One region of the Paenibacillus sp. IHBB 3054 genome, then DNA from elsewhere that is predicted to be linked to it. Evidence: predicted binding sites of a transcription regulator. Region 1 holds the regulator's gene; each other region holds the start of a gene.
What was found. The regulator Rex, encoded in region 1, represses fermentation and respiration genes when NADH is low (regulators of the CRP and FNR family bind a similar motif). The targets are predictions, from matches to a motif close to TTGTGAAATATTTCACAA.

Region 1 (5,386 bases):
CATCTGGGCATGCAAATGAAGTATTTCACTGTAGCTCATACGCTTACAAGGCTGTATAAAGACAGCCGCAGCGGCCAGCTGCCGGCACTGCGCCAGACTCTGCAGTCCTCGGGCAGTGAGCAGGCTTCGGAGTGGAGCGGCGTAATCGATAAAATCTATCCCGACCTGCTTACCGTAAAGGAAACTTGGGATACACTGAGCGACAAGCTGTTCGGTCTATTGCCCGAACGAAGCGATGCAGCGGCAGGTGAAGCCGGCCAGCTGGTCACACGCCTGCTTCCCGGCAGCAAGCCCAAAGATTGGGAAGAGCTGGCGGCGCTGGAGAATACGCTCCACTTAGCCTTGAGCGACATCATCCGCAGAGGTGACAAAATGCTCAGTGAGATGCGCGATACGGAGAGTCAGTCGTCTTCGGACAGCCTGGTGACCGATATCGGAGGCTTGTTCAAGGATTTGGCATCCATCCGGGAACAAATCCGCTTCTTTATGGGTCTCAGTGACGATAATATCGTGTACTGGATGGAAGGGAGCGGCAACTACCGGGGCAAGTCGCTTCAGCTCTACGCTGTGCCTGTCGATGTAAGCAGCCAGCTCAAGGATCTGTTCTTCGACAAGAAGAAGAGCATAGTGTTGACCTCGGCCACGTTATCGGTCGACAAGTCCTTTCAGTTCATGATTGACAACCTTGGTCTTTCTGAAGCCTCAGAGCAAGGGCGTCTCATGACAGCGCTGCTGCCTTCACCGTTCAAGTACCGTGAACAGGCGCTGCTTGTCATCCCGCGCGATTTCCCCAGTGTTAAGGGCAGCGTAGGCGATGCGCGTTTTGTAGACAAGCTGGTGCATTCGCTGGCTGAAGCGGCGGCGGCGACCAAGGGGCGGATGCTGGTGCTGTTCACCTCCTACAAAATGCTGCGCCAGGTTTATGATCCGCTGAAAGAGGCCTTGGCTTCCCAGGACATTACGGTTCTGGGCCAGGGTGTGGAAGGAGGCAGCCGCAGCAAGCTGATCCGGCGTTTTCAGGACAGCTCTGCATCGGTATTGCTTGGAACAAGCAGTTTCTGGGAAGGAGTCGACATCCCTGGCGAGGCGCTGACCTGTCTTGCGATTGTAAGGCTGCCGTTTCAGCCGCCGAATCATCCGCTGGCCGAGGCAAAAGCGGAGCTTCTGCAGGCCCAGAAGAAGAATCCTTTTATGAAAATGTCTGTTCCACAAGCAGTGATCCGCTTCAAACAGGGTTTTGGACGATTGGTTCGCACAGCGCAGGACCGGGGAATTGTTATTGTATATGATACCAGGGTCATCGAAGCTTATTACGGGAAGTACTTCCTGTATTCACTCCCTGGTCCGAAGATGGAGCACATGCTTACCGATCAGATGGTTCCGCGGATTGCGGAATGGCTTGAAGAGGGCGGCGTTTCCTAATCTGTCATTGTTTATAAATTTTCCCCATCTCTTTGTACCATAGGCTGTGTCCCGTTCGCGGAGCGGGCACTGCACGTGGTTGTCATACGATATCGCGTCAGTGCAATTCTAAATTAGGAGGAGAAAATATGAAATCGGATAAAATATCGGAGGCCGTCGTTCGCAGACTCCCAGTGTACCTGCGTTTCCTGAACGATCTCCAAAAGCGTGAAATCTCAACCGTTTCTTCTCAGGAACTCGGGCAGAAGCTGGACCTTAATCCGGCGCAGATTCGTAAGGATCTGGCCTATTTTGGTGATTTCGGCAGAAAAGGCATTGGATATGACGTGTCTTATCTCATCGAAAAGATCCGTCACATTCTGAAGCTGGATCAACAAATCAATGTGGCCCTGGTAGGTGCCGGTAACCTCGGTCATGCCTTGTCCAATTACAATGCTTATCTGAAGGATACCATGAAAATCACTGCTGTATTTGATTCTTACGCTCCCAAGATTGGACAAAATATCAACTCTCTTACGGTACAGCCGATGGAGGAGCTGGGTCAGACCATCCGCGATCAGGGAATCCGGATCGGGATCATTACTGTACCGGACAGCGAAGCACAGAATGTGGCTGATATTCTGGTAGAATCGGGCATCGAGGCGATCCTGAATTTTGCACCGGTCATTCTGAAGACACCTGCAACCATCCGGATTCATGCTGCCGACTTTACGACTGACCTGCAAAGTCTGGCGTATTATTTACATGATGGAAAGGAAGGAATTACAGATGAGCAGCAATAAGATGGTAATTGCAAACGGACGTTTTCTGGTTCCCGGAAGCGAGAAGCCTGTCTTGAGCGGTTATATGACTATAGAAAATGATTTGATCACATACATAGGGGAAGAGAAGCCCGTTATTGAAGAAGGCACAGTGACGCTCGACGGCAGCCGGCTGCTGTTCATGCCGGGTCTGGTCAACACCCATGGTCATGCTGCGATGTCGCTGCTGCGCGGCTACGGGGATGATATGGTCCTTCAAGCCTGGCTGCAGGAGAAAATGTGGCCAATGGAGGAGAAGTTTACCGGAGATGATGTCTACTGGGGCACTTCCTTATCCGTTCTGGAGATGCTGAAAGGCGGCACAACCACCTTTTTGGATATGTATGATCATATGGACCGGGTGGCCGAAGTGGTCGAACACTCCGGCATCCGTGCGGTGCTGATGCGCGGTGTTATTGGTCTGTGTCCTGAAGAGGTGCAGAACCAGAAGCTTGCGGAAGCTGTTGCGTTCGCCCGCAACTGGCACGGCAAGGCTGACGGCAGAATTACAACCATGATTTCACCGCATGCCCCGTATACTTGTCCTCCGGACTTTTTCATGCGGTTTGTGCAGGCTGCACATGACCTGGACCTGCCGATGCATACGCATATGTCGGAAACGCTGCGTGAAGTGGAGCAGAATGCCGCTGATTACGGCCTGCGTCCTGTAGCGCACCTGGAGAAGCTGGGGATGTTCACCCGCCCGTCCTTAATCGCCCATGGTGTCCACCTGAACGATGAGGAGATCGAAATCCTCGCCCGCCACAAGGTGGGTGTGTCCCATAACCCGGGCAGCAACCTGAAGCTGGCCAGCGGTGTTGCACGGGTGCCTGAGCTGCTGAGAGCCGGAGTCAAAGTTTCACTGGGTACGGACGGGGCGGCAAGCAACAATAATCTCGATATGTTCGAGGAAATGCGGCTTGCAGCACTGATCCATAAGGGAGTCAGCGGCGATCCTACCGCAGTTCCGGCACCGGAAGCGCTGCTGATGGCCACGCAATACGGGGCGGAATCAATCTTCCTGAACCAGGTGGGCCGCCTTTCAGCAGGGATGAAGGCTGATTTTATTGCAATTGATATCGACCAGCCTCATCTACTGCCGCATAGCGACTTGCTCTCCCACGCCGTGTATTCGGCCAGCGCCAAGGATGTCGAGCATGTCTGGGTGAACGGCAAGCAGGTTGTGAAGCATGGTCAGTGCCTGACACTGGACGAGGAAGAAATCCGCCGCAAGGCGCAAGAAACTTTTGAAGGGCTGCTGAAGCGTTAATTCGACTGCCGCAGTTGACTTTATGACGTTTCATATATTAAGGAAAGGAAGCTGCATTTTGAGGAAAAGGAAAAAATGGCTTCTGCTGGGGATCGCTCTGTTTCTGCTCATTCTGTTCGGTCTAAGCCAATTTTATGCCTATATCATGAAGGACCAATGGAATGAACGCAGCGCGGCCAAAGAAGTTGCCAAGACCCGGGCGGGACTTACTGAGATATCCAAGGCGCAGAAATCGGTATGGGACGAAAATTCGGTGTACTGGGTGCTGACCGGGAAAAATAAAGCCGGTACGGATCTAATGGTGTGGGTACGGTTCACCGTGGACGGCAAGCCGGCCGGGGGCGATAACGGAGTTTATGCGGAAGAGCTGGCCAAAGGAACCTCGGAGAAGCAAATCCGCTCCATTATAGCCTCCCAGCTGCCCGGCATCGATATTAAACGGCTGCTTCCGGGTGTATATAATGGAGAATACGCCTGGCAGCTTTTTTACAAGCAGGAAGGACGTTATTATTACAAGTTCTTCCGTTTTGCGGATGGTACAGCAATCGGTGATGGATATACTTTGCCGAGCAAGTAGAGGCAGGGTGCAATAACAAAAAAAGCGGACAAGGCGGACAGCGCTTGTCCGCTTTTTTTGCATAATATGCTAATAAGTTGAACTAAAGAACTACCTAGAGGCAAAAGCAGCGGAGGGGAAGTTTGGAACTGTAGGAGCGATAGCGACCGCCTTTGTCTACGGATTTCAACCGCAAATAGCGGTATAAATCAAGAAATCTGTAGACAACAGCGGCCGGAAGTCCAAACATTCACCGCAGTTGCGTTCTATGCCGGATCGGTAAATCTTATGAAAATTCTGAAACTGGATCAAGAAAGTTGAGTTTAAGGCGGTTTTTTATAAAGGATAACTCTGACATTTTGTGAAATTTATATTATCATTGGAATGAAACAGTGATTCTGAGGATTAAATTACATGTTCCTTGAACAGGTGGAGAGATACGTTTGAAAACGATGATGAGGCTTTACCAGGAGGGCAGAACGGACTACCATTCTACCTTTTTTGATTTGATAAACGGGGATACGGAGACCAAACAAACGAAAGGGCTTGCCTACCTTTTTTCAAGGTATCCCAAGTTGATCCGGTTGCTGCTAAAAGAGTTAAACCGCCGGAACCCCGGAGACACTCCGGCTTTCAAAGAGGATTATGATTTTGTTCAGGTGGATGCAGAAATGCTTGCGGCAGGAGCAAATAAAATAAGGCGCGATATTACGTTGTCCTTGTTCCAGGGAAACCGCAAAAAACTGGTTATTGTGATCGAAGCAAAGAGCGCAGGGCTGTATGCAAAAGCTCAGGAAGTGTGCAGCCAGCTTGCCGCCTATTTGGATCCGAACAATTTTCCCCATGATGCGGATGTGCCAGTCTATGGCGTCACCTTAACTAAATACAAGCTGATTCATGATACTGGTTATCAATTTTTAAGTCTGCAATGGACAGATATCGTCGAACTGATCAATGAGATGATTAGAAGTGAGAAAAAATCGGGCGAAGATACCATCATTGCCAAGCAATATATTGATTTTATTCATGGGGTGGCGAAGGGCATGAAGTATTATGAGGTAGAGGTATTATCCGTTTCGGCTGGTAAAACGCATGAGCTGACTTATAAACATTGTATTCACGCTTGTCCGAACAGTGCAAAAGGGTATATTTACAAAACACCATTGTTTATCACTTTTCGTTCCGGCGGGGGCGGAGAAATGCATTGCCTGTACAAAATTGATGATATCGTGGTTCTTGATCCATTCACTCCATCGCTGGATGCGGTTCTTGAGGGGATTCAGCATGAGCTGGCTGCCAGAATCAAGACTTACATAACGGAGAGAATTCAGGGGGGCT
Region 2 (5,386 bases), 300 kb from region 1:
CGGATCGTACAAATAATGTCCCGATACGATTCCCTCAGCGAGAGGCCCACCCTTGGGATGAGGGCTGCTGTTCTCTACGGCATAGAAAGCTCCGTCCGAGGTGCGGAATATGGCCAGCTCCAGATTCCCGGCTGTTACAACACGTCCAATTTGCGGCAGGAAACTCTGTACCGGTCCTACGGCGTATTCTTGTTTTGCGCTATCCATTGTTCTCTCTCCTTTTGGGTTATGATTAGACTCTTGCCTTCTCAAACAGCGCGGTGCGGGTGCTGTCGTCATTCAGCATTTTTTTCCAAGGATCAGTTACCTGAGCCAGGGCAAAATCAATCCTTGCAGCCAGCTCCTTGCGGTTGTCCTCATTGTTCAGAATCACGTTCTGGATATTTTCCAGTCCCATGCGTTCGACCCACTCCGAGGTTCTTTCCAGGTAGTTCCCGGTTTCACGGTAGTACTGAATCACGGCGGAGCAGATTTCGATCAGCTCATCATCGGTTTTCACCTTGCAGAAGGCATCGGCTATCCGCGGTTTGATCCCGCCGTTGCCGCCAATGAACACTTCCCAGCCACCGTCGTTGCCGACGATGCCGATATCCTTCGTGCAGGATTCCGCACAGTTGCGCGGACAGCCGTTGACTGCTATTTTGAATTTGGCCGGCAAATCAAGGCGTTCATATTTACGTTCAATAAAAGCTCCCATACCCATGGAATCCTGTGTCCCGAAGCGGCAGAACTGCGAACCTACACAAGTTTTTACCGTACGAAGCGATTTCGCATAGCCATAACCGGAAGGCATATCCAGCTCTTCCCATACTTTAGGCACATCCTCTTTTTGGATACCGACCAGATCCAGACGCTGACCACCGGTCACTTTTACAACCTTCACGTTATATTTCAAGGAAACATCGGCAATTCGTCTCAGGTCTTCCGGTGTAGTTACCCCGCCGTACATCCGTGGAATAACGGTAAAGGTACCATCTTTCTGGATGTTCGCACTCATCCGTTCGTTGACGAACCGCGATTCCTTCTCATCCTCATGGGTATCCGGGTAGATCATGCCAAGATAATAGTTCACAGCCGGACGACATTTGGAACAGCCTTCCGCTTGTTTCCAACCCAGCACATTCATAACCTCTTTGGTCGTTTTCAGTCCTTTAGCGGTAATCTCTGCTACAATCTCATCGCGGCTCAAGGTGGTGCATCCGCAGATCCCCTGCTTCGCACTTTCCTGGAAGCTGTCACCGAGAACAAACTGCAGAATCTGCTCGACAACCGGCTTGCAGCCACCGCATGAGCGGGTAGCTCCGGTGCAGGCTTTAATTTCGTCTACCGTGGTAAAACCGTTCTCCGTAACGGCATCAACGATTGCCTTCTTGGTCACGCCGTTGCAGCCGCAGACGATCTCCTCATCAGCCATCGTTTCGACTGACAAGCCTTTTTTTGCACCGCCTCCGCCGCAGCAGCCCGTGCCCATTACTTCGCCATAAATTTCGTCGGTCATTTCGGTGCCCTGCTTGACCAGCTTCTGCAGACTGGCAGACTCAGTCACATCGCCGAACAGGACTGCACCGACAATAATATTGTTTCTGAGCAGAATTTTCTTATAGGTTCTCTTCCATTCATCTTTAGCCGAAATGACGGTATGCTCCGCTGTTTCAGTGAAATCACCGGCAGAGAAGACATCCACTCCGGAGATCTTCAGCTTGGTGGCTACGACAGAACCTTCATACGGCTGGGTGGAGGCGCCGCACAAATGCTTCGCCAGCACCATCCCCTGCTCGAACAGCGGAGCTACCAGCCCGTAGCAAGTGCCGCGGTGCTCTGTACATTCTCCTACAGAATAGACATTCGCCATCGAGGTCTGGAGATAATCGTTCACGACAATTCCGCGATTAACCGTGATGCCGCTGTCTTTAGCCAGCTGGACATTCGGTTTGATTCCGACCGCCATCACTACAAAATCTGATTGCAGCTCGGTTCCATCGCTGAAACGCAGGCCGTTTACCCGTTCCTCTCCGGTCAGCTCAACCGTCTGTTTGCCCATAGCAAACTTCACGCCCTGGCGCTCAAGCTCAGCTTGAAGCATGGAGGAAGCAGTATGGTCAAGCTGACGCTCCATCAAATCCTCCAGCAGATGCACAACGGTAACATCCATACCGAGGTTCACAAGTCCTTTGGCTGCTTCAAGACCAAGCAGTCCGCCGCCAATCACCGCCGCTGTGCGGTATTGTTGTGCCGCAGCCAGCATGGCGTCGCAATCCGCAATGTCACGGAAGCCTACAACTCCATCCTTTGTGCTGCCCGGTACCGGCAGAATGAATGAATTTGAACCTGTTGCAATAATAACTTTATCATAAGGAACCGACATTCCATTATCTGTAATGATCTGACGGGAGGCTTCATCAATCCGGACAACAGTGGTTCCAGTATGCAGAGTAATATTGTTATCCTCGTACCACTGGCGGTCGTTCAGAATGATATCTTCAATGCTCTTGCTTCCTTCGAGGACATAGGACAGCATTATCCGGTTGTAGTTGGGATGAGGCTCGCTTCCAAAGATCGTAATATCATAAGCGCCGCCAAGCTTAAGGATCTGTTCGATAGTGCCTACGCCAGCCATACCATTCCCTATCAAAACTAACTTTTCTCTCTCCACGGTCACTGTTAAGACCCTCCTCAATGCTTCTGGATTTCTTCATATACATATCTGATAACAAAATTATACGTTTTAAATTTGAAGAGCATTTGTGATTCAAATCACAATAAATGTGAATCTTTTCACATATTTTTGTGCCAGCGTATGTAAGGTTTTTTGGTGAAAGAAAAATAGCCAGCTTCCCTTATGCTACCTCTTGCATTAAGGAAATCTGGCTATGATACTTATCATCTTACCGGAGAACCAGTGAAATCTCGAGTACATCTTGAGGTCTGAGCTTCATATCAATTCCGCTGTTAAGCAGCGTCTTGTCGTTCACTTTCAGCTTCCAGTCTTCACTGGTGAGCGGCGTGTACCCCATGACCGTGAGTACCGTCTTGTTGTCTTCCGCCAACTGAACAATTCCGCTGCTCTTCAGCAGACCCCGGACAGACAGGTCTTCGCTATAAGATAAAATATGTGAATGTGTCAGTTCAGGCTGCTCACTCCCGCCGTTCACTGTAAGAATAATGGGCAGAAGCGGGGCATCTCCGGCTGCCGGCTTCGCAGTAATAACAATCGCCTGCTCCCGCGAGACTGGACTATTCCAATCGGTTATGATTTTGCCGCCAAGCTGAATCTGCCAGATCATGTCCGGGGCAAGAAAAATTTTATTGACTGCCAGTATGCTAAATCCGTCTTCGGCAAAAGTAACGACACCGCTACTCTTCAGCAGCTCTATAAGCGTTATTCCTGGCTTGTATGCTTCGCTGAGCTGTCTCCCTGAGTTCCCTGCCAGCTCATTATCACCGGCCATTAGTGAAAAAGCAGGGCCTGCAGCCCCGGCTGCGGCATTGTTTCCGTTCGCATCTGAACCAAATGCCGAGCATCCGCCTAGCGTCGCAATGATAATTAAACCTACCCATAAACGCCACAGAAATTTCGTGGACATTCCCGGCACCGCCCTCTTCCGCCCGATCATAACCTCAATCATTCTCTCAGGTCTTTAGTCATTATGTATACTATCTTTTAAGAATAACGCAAACTAGCTTTGTTCTCAAACGATAAATTTCGGGAGTTAATCAGGCAGCGAAGCGGTGAAGAAGAAAAAAAGTCCCCGCAGGGACTTTGAGAACAGCATGCTCTATTTTACTGATAACGCAGGAACAAGATGTTATTCTCCAGATGCACATGCTCGAAGGTCATTCCCTCTAACTCCTCCAGGCGGGCATAGGTCAGGCGATAGGTTGTGCAGGCATGCTCTGGCGGAGTGAAGTCGTTCGTAACTCTGCGGAGCTCCCGCAAAATCTCACCGGCTCCGTCATGCTCTTCTTCCAGCGTATGCAGCAGCCCGCGCAGCTCGGCCAATCCTTCTTCGCTCGGATTCTCGGAGTAGGCAAGCATCTTAGGGAATTCGGATTCCTCCTCCTTCGCTGTATGCTGCAGCAAATCTTCCCTCAGGAGGTTAAACAACCGGTAAACTTCACCCAGATGCGGAGAATCCTCGCCATGGACGCGGAATACCTTGGTTACATTCTGACTGATCAAGGGCAGCTCTTCGCGCAAGTACCGGTGATGCTTGCCTACAATATACTCAACCAGCTCAGCGGAAGATGCCTCATTCCAGGCAGTGTCTACATCAAGCACCGGATGCTCTTTCAGCAGTTTATGCAGATCTGCAAGCAGGGTCTCCGGGTCAAGCCCTTTCTCAGCTGCCACTTCGGCCAGCGGCTTTGCGCCCCCGCAGCAGAAATCGATCCGCTGTCCTTTGAAATAATCTGCCGCCTTAGGGAATTGCAGTACAATATCTCTGACCATGTCCGCTCCGGTAAACTGGATAGGCGCTGCCGCAGAATGGCTCCCCGCATTGTCCTGTGTTCCTGTAATTGTATTATTGAATTGATTGGCCGTCATAATGGCCCCTCCCTTACGTTATTGGTTTCTGTTACCCTTCCACCTTAACGCCAAGAGAGGCCCAAGCTAGTGATTGAACGCACTGAATATATAAAATTTTATTGAACGTCAAATGTAATATTTGATAACTTTGAAAATTCCGAAAGCTTTTCCACTTTTTCATTATAAGCACAAAACGTTTTGCTTAGAATTTTTAGATTTTCAACAAACTTATCATAATATCCAATTTCATTCATCAATCCCCGCATCCCTTCCGATAAATTTGTCAATTTTATATATTCTGCCTGCATGTCAGGATCGTGTTTTAATCGGTGAATATAATCAGAAATTTTCTCTCGTTCGTTTACAACTCCCTCGTCTGTTATGGTAAGCCAATTCTCGATATAGTCATTAATATGTTTTTCATACTTTTCAATATCTTTAATTGTCAGCTTTTCGTACATGTCTACTATTTCTTGAGGATATTTTATAACTTCGACTTCATCTAAGAATTTAATTATGGAAATCCACGCTTCCTCTTTTTCCGGCGTATCTATAGGTTCATTTAAGAAAGAACTGTATTGCATGATCAACATCTTCCCAAAGTTCCCTGGAAAAATACGCTCAATCTGCTTTTTCATAAAGCCCTCTCTGCTTCGCTCATCCAGCTCAAGAGTTTTATTCAGAACCGATAGTTGTTTTGTTAATTGAAGAAGTCCAATCTCATCAGAATCAAAACTGCTCAGGCTGGATTGAAGCACATTTTTACTTTTTCCAAGTCTTTTGATCTCACTGTCAAGTCTTACCAAGTGTTGCTCTAAACAATCTTTTAACATTTGAGGGTTCGATATCATTGTTTTG
Region 3 (5,386 bases), 280 kb from region 1:
ACCTATAACCTTATCCTTTGCTAAGCAATCACCAATTAGTTGTCGAATCTTCCGTAGAATGCGTTGCGGTATACATCAGCAAGTTCAGTAACCAGCGGCAATTTAGGGTTGGCAGTAGTACATTGGTCTTCAAATGCACGGTCAGCCAGATAGTCTACGCGGGATTCGAAATCCTTAGGATCAAAGCCGAGTTGTTGAAACGACTCTTCAATGCCCAATTTTTTGTTCATGTCGCGGATTGCATTGATCAGGCTGGTTACGCCTTCTTCGGTAGTGCGTGCAGGCAATCCCAGAATACGGGCGATTTCTGCATAACGTTCGTCAGCTACAAAGTGCGAGTATTTAGGGAACGCAGCAAACTTCGTTGGTTTCTTGGCATTGTAACGGATAACGTGCGGCATCAGGATGGCATTGGTACGTCCATGAGCCGTGTGGTATTGACCGCCCCATTTGTGCGCCAAGCTGTGGTTGATGCCCAGAAATGCATTAGCAAATGCCATACCAGCCAGCGTCGATGCGTTGTGCATTTTTTCGCGGGCAAGTTTGTCGCCTTCAAGTGCGGATTTCTCCAGGTATTGGAATACCAGCTGGATGGCTTTGATAGCCAGACCATCGGAGTAGTCACTCGCCATAACGGAAACATAGGCTTCAATCGCATGTGTCAATACATCCATACCTGTATCGGCAACAGCAGTCTTAGGCAAGCTATATACAAACTCAGGGTCGATGATCGCTACGTCCGGAGTCAGCTCATAGTCTGCAAGCGGATATTTAGTGTTATTTGCAGTAGTTTTGTCAGTAATAACCGCGAAAGAGGTTACTTCCGAACCTGTACCCGATGTTGTTGGAATAGCTACAAATTTCGCTTTGTTGCCAAGCTTAGGGAATTTGTATACCCGTTTGCGGATATCCATGAACTTTTGTTTCAGACCGTTAAAGTCAGCATCCGGGTGTTCATAGAACAACCACATTCCTTTTGCAGCATCCATTGGCGAACCGCCGCCGAGTGCGATGATGCAGTCCGGTTGGAATCTGTTCATCATAGCTGTACCTTTTTCTACGGTAGTTGTCGATGGATCCGGTTCAACTTCCGAGAACACTTCGATCGCTACAGGGGTCTGGCGTTGACGCAGGTAGTGTTCTACTCTTTCTACATAACCCAGTTTAACCATCATAGGGTCAGTGATAATTGCTACGCGGGTAATATCAGGCATTTTGGCCAGGTATTGAGTGGATCCCTTTTCGAAATAAATCTTATCAGGCACTTTAAACCATTGCATATTCACGGTACGACGGTTCACCCTTTTCACATTGATCAGATTGATGGCAGTTACGTTTTGCGATACCGAGTTGCGTCCATAAGATCCGCAGCCCAGAGTCAACGAAGCGATATTAGTATTGTAAATGTCGCCGATGGCGCCATGTGTTGAAGGCGAATTAACAAGAATACGTCCAGTTTGCAGACGGTTCGAGAACTTCATGATAACTTCTTCATTGTTGGAATGGATAGCCGAGCTGTGTCCCATACCGCCGAATTCGACGATTTGAGCTGCACGTTCGATCCCCTGATCAGCGTTCTTAACCTTGTAGCAAGCCAGAACCGGGCTAAGTTTCTCAGCGGACAGCGGGAACTTGGTGCCAACGCCTTCGAGTTCAGCTACCAGAATCTTCGTTCCGGCAGGAACCTGGATACCGCACATTTCAGCGATCTTCACAGCGGATTGACCTACGATTGCCGGGTTAACCGCACATTTTTCCACATTCATTGCGCCGTTGGTCAGCTTAGCAGCTTCTTCTTTATTTACAAAGTAGCAACCATTTGCGATCATTTTCTTTTTCACTTGGTCAAAAATTGCTTCTTCAATAATAACAGCCTGCTCGGAAGCGCAAATCATACCGTTATCGAAAGTCTTGGAAAGAATAATGTCGGTAACCGCTTGGTCGATATCCGCACTCTTCTCAATGAAGGCAGGTACGTTACCAGGGCCTACGCCGAGAGCCGGTTTACCGCAGCTGTATGCCGCTTTAACCATTGCAGATCCGCCTGTTGCCAGGATAAGAGCGACGTCCGGATTGTTCATCAATGCGTTTGTTTTGTCCATTGTCGGAAGCTCAATCCATTGGATACAGTTCTCAGGAGCGCCTGCTTTCACAGCTGCATCATGAAGAATTCTTGCTGCTGCGGCACTACACTCTTGCGCTGATGGATGGAAACCGAATATAATAGGATTACGTGTCTTAGCGGCAATCAGTGCTTTAAACATCGTGGTGGATGTTGGGTTGGTTACCGGTGTGATACCCATTACGATTCCGACCGGCTCGGCAATTTTTTGGAAGCTGTCATATTTATTATCTTCAACGACGCCTACTGTTTTGTCGTATTTAATTCCGTGCCAGATATATTCAGTTGAGAAGATGTTCTTCGTAATTTTGTCTTCGTATACACCGCGTCCTGTTTCTTCTACAGCCAATTTTGCCAGGTACATATGCTTGTCGAGCCCAGCCAATGCCATTGCATGAACGATTGTGTCAACTTGCTCTTGATCCAGCGCCATATAAGCTTCTTGAGCTTTCTTTGCTTTATCCACCAAAATCTGAATATACTCTTCAGCGGTGGTTTGTTTCACTTGGGCGGCGACTTCGTTTTTAACTGCCATCTCCCTCGTCCTCCTGTCAATTTTTAGGTTGTTTTTCTCTACACATTTATCTTATCACATCCTCTCCAACATTTAAAGTGAAATCTTTCACAAAGTTTAAAGTTTTTTTTGATTTGTTTTCAAAGCGCTTTCATTTAATCATATTCAGGTATTATTTCCATTTTATATGGTAAAATTCGCTTATATTTGTCCAATCTGCGAACACCAAAATAAGGACACTAACCGTATTAACCTGTTACAGGGCTCCATAAAGCATTATTTTTCTATTTATTGGTAATTGTATCTATATTTCTTTATCTCATTCCTCCCGCCTTATCCTTGTTTTTCTCTTCCCTCACCTAACCTTTGGAGAACTATTTACAGCAAAAAAACAGGGGAACTGCGTCCCCTGTCTCTTCCGCTTTTTATAATTCATTTATAAAAATTACCATTTTATAAACTTCCTACTCTACTTTAATAGTATCAAAGAATTTCTCCTGCACAGTTTTGGCAGCAGCATCTAGCTGCGCTTTGGAATCGGTGCCTTTTTTGGAGAACAGCTCCTGAATCACATTGGACAGGGTTGCATAGTAATCTTGAGTATTGTACTGTGCTTCCGGTTTGCCGTCCAAGAGGGCCATAATATCCGGGTTATATTGGTACACGATATCGGAATACTTGTCATATACCGCTTTGGTCTTCTTGCCAAACTCGGAATCTGCAGCATAGTAGTCCAGAAGCGGCGGGATGAAGTATTTGCCGTCCGCTTTACGTTGCTGCAGAATAGCGTCGAGCGCATCGAGACCTTTATCGGAGAAATAATCAAAGGTAATGTAACGGAACGCCATCTCCTGCTCGTCTTTTGTAGCGTTAGGGTTGATGACCAGATAGTCTCCGCCGAGTACTCCGGTATGCTTACCGCCTTTTTCAAAAGCAGGCATCGGATAGGTCAGCACATCTGCAGGCTTCAATCCGCCTTGATTCAGCGCTTGCTCAATAACTCCGTCGGAACCCGCCATTACCATGGCCGTACGTCCTTGTTGGAATGCGCCTACAGCATCACCCCAGCCAAGCGCCCAATCCTGAGGAATTGCTTCCGCTTCCCATCTCAGCTTCTTGTAGAAGTCCAGCGCTTTCACACCTGCATCGGAATTGAAGGTTGCAACAACCTTGCCTCCTTCAACTTTTTGAATTTCTCCGCCCGCTTCGAACAGGAAGTTGGTCCAGTTCCAGCCTGCTTCATTGCCTTTACCCATAGGTGCGACACCGGAAATGCCTTTTTTGGCATCCGCTACACCTTTGGCTGTATTCAGCATATCATCCCAGGTCCAATCCATTGCAGGAACCGCTACACCTTTATCATCCAGAATTTTTTTATTGATCATTGTCGTGGTAACATAACCCTTCTGTGTTACCCCGTAGACTTTACCGTCAATAATGAACTGGTTCTGCAGCACCGGATTGATCTGATCCTTGTATTCATATTTGTTCCAAAGATCGGTAATATCGGCAGCCCAGCCTTTTTCAATCAGGAATTTGGCTTCTGTAGCATAAGTGTTGAAGAAGGTCGGCGCTTCATTTGCAGCCATCTTCACGCCGATTTCACTTACGTTGTACTGCCAGTCGTCTTTAACGATCTCCACGTTCGGATATTCTGCCTGGAAGCGTTTGATCCGGTCATCCTCCTGTGCCCTCATTTCTGTCAAGTCAGGCGTAGGATAGTGAATTTTGATCGTTACTTTTCTCTGAGTGTTATCATCCACGGGCGCATCCGTTGGAGCAGCAGTTTTATCCGCTGTCTCAGTGGTAGCTGCCGGTGAAGCGTCCCCTCCCTTATTCCCCTGTGCATTTCCGTTGTTGTTATTGTTACCGCCGCAGGCGGATAACAACGAGCCGGTCACAAGGAGACAGGCTAATACGCTGGAATATTTACGCATTGAAACTCCCCTTTTCAATTCATAATTAGCTAACAAAATCATCATAAAAGAGAAATCGCTTACAAACGAGGTGTATTTATATTCCTTATGTGTGCATGTTTACGATCTCTGCATAGAAAAAGTCATATTCTGATTCAGCCCTTAACCGCTGACAGCGCCACCCCGCGCATAATGAATCTCTGAAAAATCAGGAAGACCAAGATTGGCGGCAGCGAGACTAGAAAAAGAATAGCGAACTTGATATTAGTATTGAGCGCCTTGACGTTGATCACATATTTATAGATCGATGTCGCAAGTGTATATTTGTCCTCACTATGCATGACGAGCGATGGCCAGAACCAGTCATTCCAGGCTGTCGAGAAGATAAAGATTGCCAGTGTGGCGAAGATTGGAATGGACAATGGTACGGCGATTGAGAAGAAACTGCGCGGTTCCGAGGCACCGTCAATCCGCGCAGCTTCAAAAATCTCAGGATGGAGTCCGTCAAAAAAGTTCTTCAAGAGCAGGAAATAAAACGTATTCGCCCCGGCAGGAAGCCAGAAAGCTGCATACTGGTTCAAGAGTCCGAGTTCCTTAAGATTGACAAAGTTCGGGATCATATAGCTGGTCGCCGGAATAAACAGCGTCATCAGGAAGAAGAAATAGAAAACTCTCTTGAACGGCACATTCATCCGCGAAATACTGAAAGAAGCAAGACCGAGCACGACCAGGGTCATAATCATATTCCCGACAAAAATATAAATCGTATTCCTGAGGAATTTCAGCAGGTCAATGTAATCCAGCGCATCTTTCAGGTTGGCGAAATGCCATTCC
Region 4 (5,386 bases), on a different contig from region 1:
TGCTCCCGGATGAATGCCGGTTAAACCCGTGCATAAGAGCGGGTAAAGCCGGCGAAACTACCCTATCGGTATCTCATAAAGGAGAGATCAACAAATGAAACTAAACAGCGGGCAGCTGCCTTGGGGCAGCTCTTTTCCAAATCCTCCATCCTATCCTGCGCTTGAAGGGGATATTACATGCGATTGCCTGATTGTTGGCGGAGGCATGGGCGGAGCCATGTCCTCCTACCGCTTATCTTTAAGTGGAGCAGATACAGTTCTCATTGATAAAAGAGCAATTGGAAGCGGAAGCTCCCATGCCAATACCGGCCTGCTGCAGATAGCCAACGACAAATCGCTGACTGCGTGCATGAATACGTTTGGAGAAGCAAACGGTGTGCTGTTCTATAAGCTGTGCCAGCAGGCTACCCGGAGAATTCTGGAGCTGCCGGACAAGCTAAACATTGATCCCCAGATTATTCCCCGCAGCAGCCTGCTGTATGCAAGCACACCGGAGGATGTGCCAGCTCTGGAGCTGGAGCATGAGAATCTGGTATCGCACGGCTTTGATTCGGAATTCTGGGAGCAGGACAAGATCAGCTCACATTACGCCTTCTCCAAACCAGCCGCGCTGTATTCCAAAGGCGATGCGGAGACAAATCCTTTCCGTACTGTTCACAGCCTGATTGACAAGGCCCATGACAACGGAGTCTGCGTCTATGAGCATACCCGGGCACGGCATTATGAATACAGCGCCGAGGGTGTGACCTGCATTACCGAGAACGGACGGATCTTCGCCAAGAAAGTAATTTTTGCCATGGGCTACGAAACCCAGGAGATGAAAAAAGACCGTGGCGCCGAGCTCATTAATACCTACGCCATTATGACAAAACCGCTTGAACATTTGCCTAAGTGGTATGAGCGGAGCCTGATCTGGGAAACTGCCCGCCCGTACCTCTATTTCCGGACTACGCCGGATAACCGCATTATTGCGGGAGGCAAAGATGAGCCGTTGACCGATCCGGAGCGCCGGGATATCCGCGTACTCTCCCAGGGCCAGCGGCTGCTAGAAGAGCTGGAAGCTCTTTTCCCGGAAATCCGGGGGATCGAAGCGGAATATTCATGGGGAGCCGTCTTCGGCTCAACCCGGGACGGACTGCCCTATATGGGCCCGCATCCAGAGTATCCCCACTGCTATTTCATTGAAGGCTATGGCGGAAACGGCACGGTCTACAGCATGATCGCTGCCGAGCTTCTGGCCGATACCCTTGCCGGCAAATACCGGCCCGAGCTGGAGCTGTTCTCGCTGAGCCGATCAAGCAAGCCGTCTCCTTCTCCCGCCGTACAGGCATAAAAGCAGCAAAAAGCTTGGACTCTGTTGAGTCCAAGCTTTTGTTTGCCTAGTAGAAGAGGTATTGATTACTTATTGTGCTTTTACGAATTCAGCAGATTTAATACCTGCCTGACGGCCGAAAATAATGATTTCCGCTACAGAGTTGCCGCCGATCCGGTTTTGTCCGTGCAGGCCGCCTACAACTTCCCCAGCCGCAAACAGTCCTGTAATAGGTTTGCCGTCTTTATTCAGAACTTCTGTGTTCGTGTTGATTTTTACGCCGCCCATGGTGTAATGGATCCCGGGGCCGATTTTAATAGCACAGTATGGCGCACCGGACAAGTCGTTGTCCATTCCTGTAGTTCTGCCGAATTCAGCATCCTTTTTATTCTTCACCGAGCTGTTCCAGGTGTCCAGTGTCTTTTGCAGCTGATCTGCCGGGACATTCATTTCTTTGGCCAATGCCTCGATAGAATCTCCTTGGATCACAAAGCCCATCTTATCGTACTGTTCAATCGCTTTAACACGGGTCTTTACGCCGGAATCAAATACAAGGAAAGCTGATTTCTCAGGAAGTGTATTGATTGCAGCGGTGACTTTGTCTCGTGTGTCCAGTTCATTGGTGAACCGTTTGCCTTCACTTGAGACAAGCAGAGCACCTTCACCGCGGACAGCTTCCCCAATGAGATAGGATTTGTCCTGCTGCACCGTCGGGTGAACCTGAATTTGATCCATATCGACTGTCGTGCCGCCGAGCTTCTCAATCATCTGGATGCCGTCACCGGTACTGCCGATCTGGTTTGTAGTCACATATCCTTCCAAGTCAGGTCTCACTTTAGAAATCATATCCATATTCGCGCCGAAACCGCCGGTCGTCACAATGACAGCTGCCGCTGTAATGGTTTTCTCATCCTTTTGGTTAAAGAGGACTTTGACGCCGTTTGCCTTGCCGTCTTTTTCAGTTATCTCTTTAACATCCGCGTTCACAAAAAGCGGGATGCCTTTTTCTTGTACGTTTTTCACCAAACCTTTGACAAGGTATTGTCCGACCGCTGAACCATCTTCAGGACGGTGTGTACGTTTTTCCTTCATCCCGCCAGTAATCGTGATGTTGTTCAAGCGAATTCCGATGGAATCCAGCCAATCAATTGCGCTTGCTGAATTGTCAACGAAGAAACGGAGCATTTCTTTATCGTTGGTATCATGACCGCCTTTTAATGTCTCTTCATAAAATAAATCATTGCTGTCTTCAATGCCCTGCTCTTTTTGGAATTTCGTTTGCGAAGCGTTCATTCCGGAAGATGACTTTGTTGTGTTCCCGCCGGCAACCGGCATTTTTTCCAAAATAACCGGATTCATGCCTTTTTCTTTTGCCTCAAGTGCAGCAGACATCCCAGCCCCGCCTGCACCGACAATGATAATATCATATTTATCTTTTAATTGATCGAACGGTGTATAGCTTGCTTCGGATGCCCCCGAAACGGCTTCAGTTTCTTTCGGCGCGTTTGTCGCGCTGTTCTTGCTCTTGTTCTCATTTGCGTTGCTGCTGGTATTGTTGTTGCTGTTTCCGTTACCGCATCCAGCGATAACAAGCATGACGGAGAGAATGAGAAGAAGAGCAGCTGCTGTTTTCTTTTTCATGTGTAATCTTTGCCCCCTTGTGCATATTTTCACAATAATCATAGCGGCAAAGATGCTGTTCTTGGAAGCTTACGTAATTAAAAAAAATATTTAGTAACTAAAGTAACTGGATTTTGCTGCTGGGGCAGCGGAACGCTTACGGAAGATGGAAGCAGAGGTCTGGAAAGTACTTGCAGAGCGTGGCTGGCGGAATTCTATAAAAGTGCCGGACTCTACAACGTGGGGAAGACTGCTGCTATCTAAATCTGTCGTAGCTCCTTTTACGTTGCCGATTCCTGAGAATGGCCTGTGGAAGAAGGGCGTAGCCGCCAACCCCCACCGATGTAGGCCTTGGCTCCTTTCTTGCGCTCAAACCCGCCTTGCTCAGGTTGTCCAAGCGCTGAGAAAGGGTGAGACTGTAGTTACTACATATAGAAATGGCCCATTTGTTGCTTCGCAAATCAACACGCATGCACCGAATCAACTTTAGGTCAACCTAAACATTTCTATTTCGTCAAATTTTGTCGAACTAACGTTCGTAAAAAGTTCATATGAGAGCAATGCACGAATTCTTATAAAATCTCACGAATATGCAGTCCTTCGCACATGCAAAAAACGCTCGAGGGCTGTCCCGCTATCATAGCTAGCGAAACAGCCCTGAGCGTAATATCTGCGTTCGTTTAATTCATCATACCGGCAGCAATGCGGATGACCTCATCCTTGGTCAACTCAGATTTCTCCTGGCGAACCGACACATTATAGACGATCTGCGCTTCGGGGTCAGACCAGACCAGGTTATACGTATACCCCATGTCGATCTCCTTGTTGCTGGAGTTTTCGAGATAAATGAGCTGCTTGCTGCCAATCTCAATATTCTCCACCTTTGTCGTTTTCGTCCACGACAGCGGATATGCCGGTTTATCTTTGTCATCAACACGTGAGGCACCGATTCTCACCTGAACCTTCCCCTTCTTGTACACCAGTGAAGAAGAAAGATAGGCAATGTTCTCCGCCTTCTCCACTCTCCAGGTCAGCCGGAAGTTGTCTCCCAGGTCTCTCACGCTTCCGCCTTCAAGCTGCTTCTCATCTGGAACTTTTATGAAAGAAGGCCTGATGGCCGCCTCGTCCAAGGCATACCCTTCCGGCATATACCCCGGCTGCTTCACTATCGGAGCGTTGTGCTTCTCTACACTGGTCTCATAGGCGGCATAGTCCTTGAACGTGATCGGCGGACGGTACATGCTAAGACTACGATCTTCTTTCCGGTCTTCACGTGTGATAACATAGGTGGCATACTCTCCAGGAAGCAGCAGCTTCTCCAGGGTGTTGTAGCCCTTTGAATATTTCATGTTGTAGAGTTTATTCTCTTTGTAGATTTCATCCTCTGTACTCGGCTGTACCTCGGGAGGTAAGGGAATCAAGGGTTCTATCGCCTTCTCTATCATACCACCTGATGTCGTCGCCGGAAGCGGCTTATACGGCAGCACCTTATACTGAGCTCCAGCCCCCTGCCGGACTTCACCGGAATACTGGGTATAGCCGCCGCCCAGCAAGACCAATACAAGGAGTGCCGCCACCCAGCCCTGCACCGGAATCCGCAGGAATCTCCTCCGGCCCCGCCCAGCCGCGGCTTCTGTCTCCAGCCTGCGCATCACGTTAGGAGCCCCTTCGTTTGGCGGAAGTGTCTGCAGCGCTGTCTGCTCTTCTGCAGCAGGTAAGGTCCCGCCAAGCCCGAGCGCTTTCATTACCGGTCCATGAACATCAACGGGGATCAAATTGGCCGAACGGTCTCCATCCTTCAGAAACTGCTCCTCCGAAGTCAATTCACTCTTGCCCATAATTGTTTCTCCTTTCTCTCAATCGCTTTTTTAAGTTTGCCTCTGGTCCGTTCATATCTTTTGCGTGCGGTAGCCGTACTGACGCCCAGAATTTCGCCGATTTCCGCAAACGATTTATCTTCATATATTCGCAGAATCAACAAGTTCCGGTCTTCCACATCAAGCTTCCCCAGAGCGGCCGAGACCGGCTCGCTGAACAAGCGGTTCTCAACCATTTGTTCGGCGCTGTTCACCGCAACGTCCTGCCGGAGCAGCTTGCGCAGTTGAAGCTGAAATTTCTGCCGCCGCAACTGATTCAGACAATGGTGGTAAGCGATCTTGTAGAGCCATGATACGAAATCCGCCTGCGGCTTGTATTGCCCGATATTCTGATAGGCCTTAATCAGGACATCCTGCACCGCATCCTCCGCCTCTTCCTTGCTGTTCAGCAGCCGGAAGCAGTAGAGGTATATCCGCTGCTGGTACAGCCTGATCACATCTGAGAACAGGCGGGCCTCACCGGCCTGTATTCTTCTAATCTTCTCTTCTATAGAATCCACGTTGATCTCCTTTCTTCTATTTGTGCTGTTACTATAGATATAACACTTGAGTAGCCTCAGGCGTGACATTTATTTCT

Region 2: the regulator Rex is predicted to act here: its motif matches at 2,764-2,781, upstream of nirB (nitrite reductase large subunit NirB).
Region 3: the regulator Rex is predicted to act here: its motif matches at 2,733-2,750, upstream of adhE (bifunctional acetaldehyde-CoA/alcohol dehydrogenase).
Region 4: the regulator Rex is predicted to act here: its motif matches at 2,971-2,988, upstream of ACQ76X_RS16775 (flavocytochrome c).

Annotation. Positions count from the first base shown of each region.
Region 1 covers NZ_JBOFBG010000001.1:278,963-284,348, reverse strand. Annotated here, with positions in the region: gene dinG (ATP-dependent DNA helicase DinG) at 1-1,422, shown strand, start outside; gene ACQ76X_RS01480 (redox-sensing transcriptional repressor Rex) at 1,512-2,204, shown strand; gene ACQ76X_RS01475 (amidohydrolase) at 2,191-3,492, shown strand; gene ACQ76X_RS01470 (cell wall elongation regulator TseB-like domain-containing protein) at 3,551-4,069, shown strand; gene ACQ76X_RS01465 (hypothetical protein) at 4,492-5,386, shown strand, end outside.
Region 2 covers NZ_JBOFBG010000001.1:578,728-584,113, forward strand. Annotated here, with positions in the region: gene nirD (nitrite reductase small subunit NirD) at 1-207, opposite strand, end outside; gene nirB (nitrite reductase large subunit NirB) at 233-2,659, opposite strand; gene ACQ76X_RS02885 (hypothetical protein) at 2,886-3,584, opposite strand; gene ric (iron-sulfur cluster repair di-iron protein) at 3,782-4,450, opposite strand; gene ACQ76X_RS02895 (MerR family transcriptional regulator) at 4,645-5,386, opposite strand, start outside.
Region 3 covers NZ_JBOFBG010000001.1:559,846-565,231, forward strand. Annotated here, with positions in the region: gene adhE (bifunctional acetaldehyde-CoA/alcohol dehydrogenase) at 36-2,657, opposite strand; gene ACQ76X_RS02820 (ABC transporter substrate-binding protein) at 3,101-4,573, opposite strand; gene ACQ76X_RS02825 (carbohydrate ABC transporter permease) at 4,708-5,386, opposite strand, start outside.
Region 4 covers NZ_JBOFBG010000014.1:27,263-32,648, reverse strand. Annotated here, with positions in the region: gene ACQ76X_RS16780 (NAD(P)/FAD-dependent oxidoreductase) at 95-1,333, shown strand; gene ACQ76X_RS16775 (flavocytochrome c) at 1,403-2,953, opposite strand; gene ACQ76X_RS16770 (DUF4367 domain-containing protein) at 3,613-4,770, opposite strand; gene ACQ76X_RS16765 (RNA polymerase sigma factor) at 4,752-5,309, opposite strand.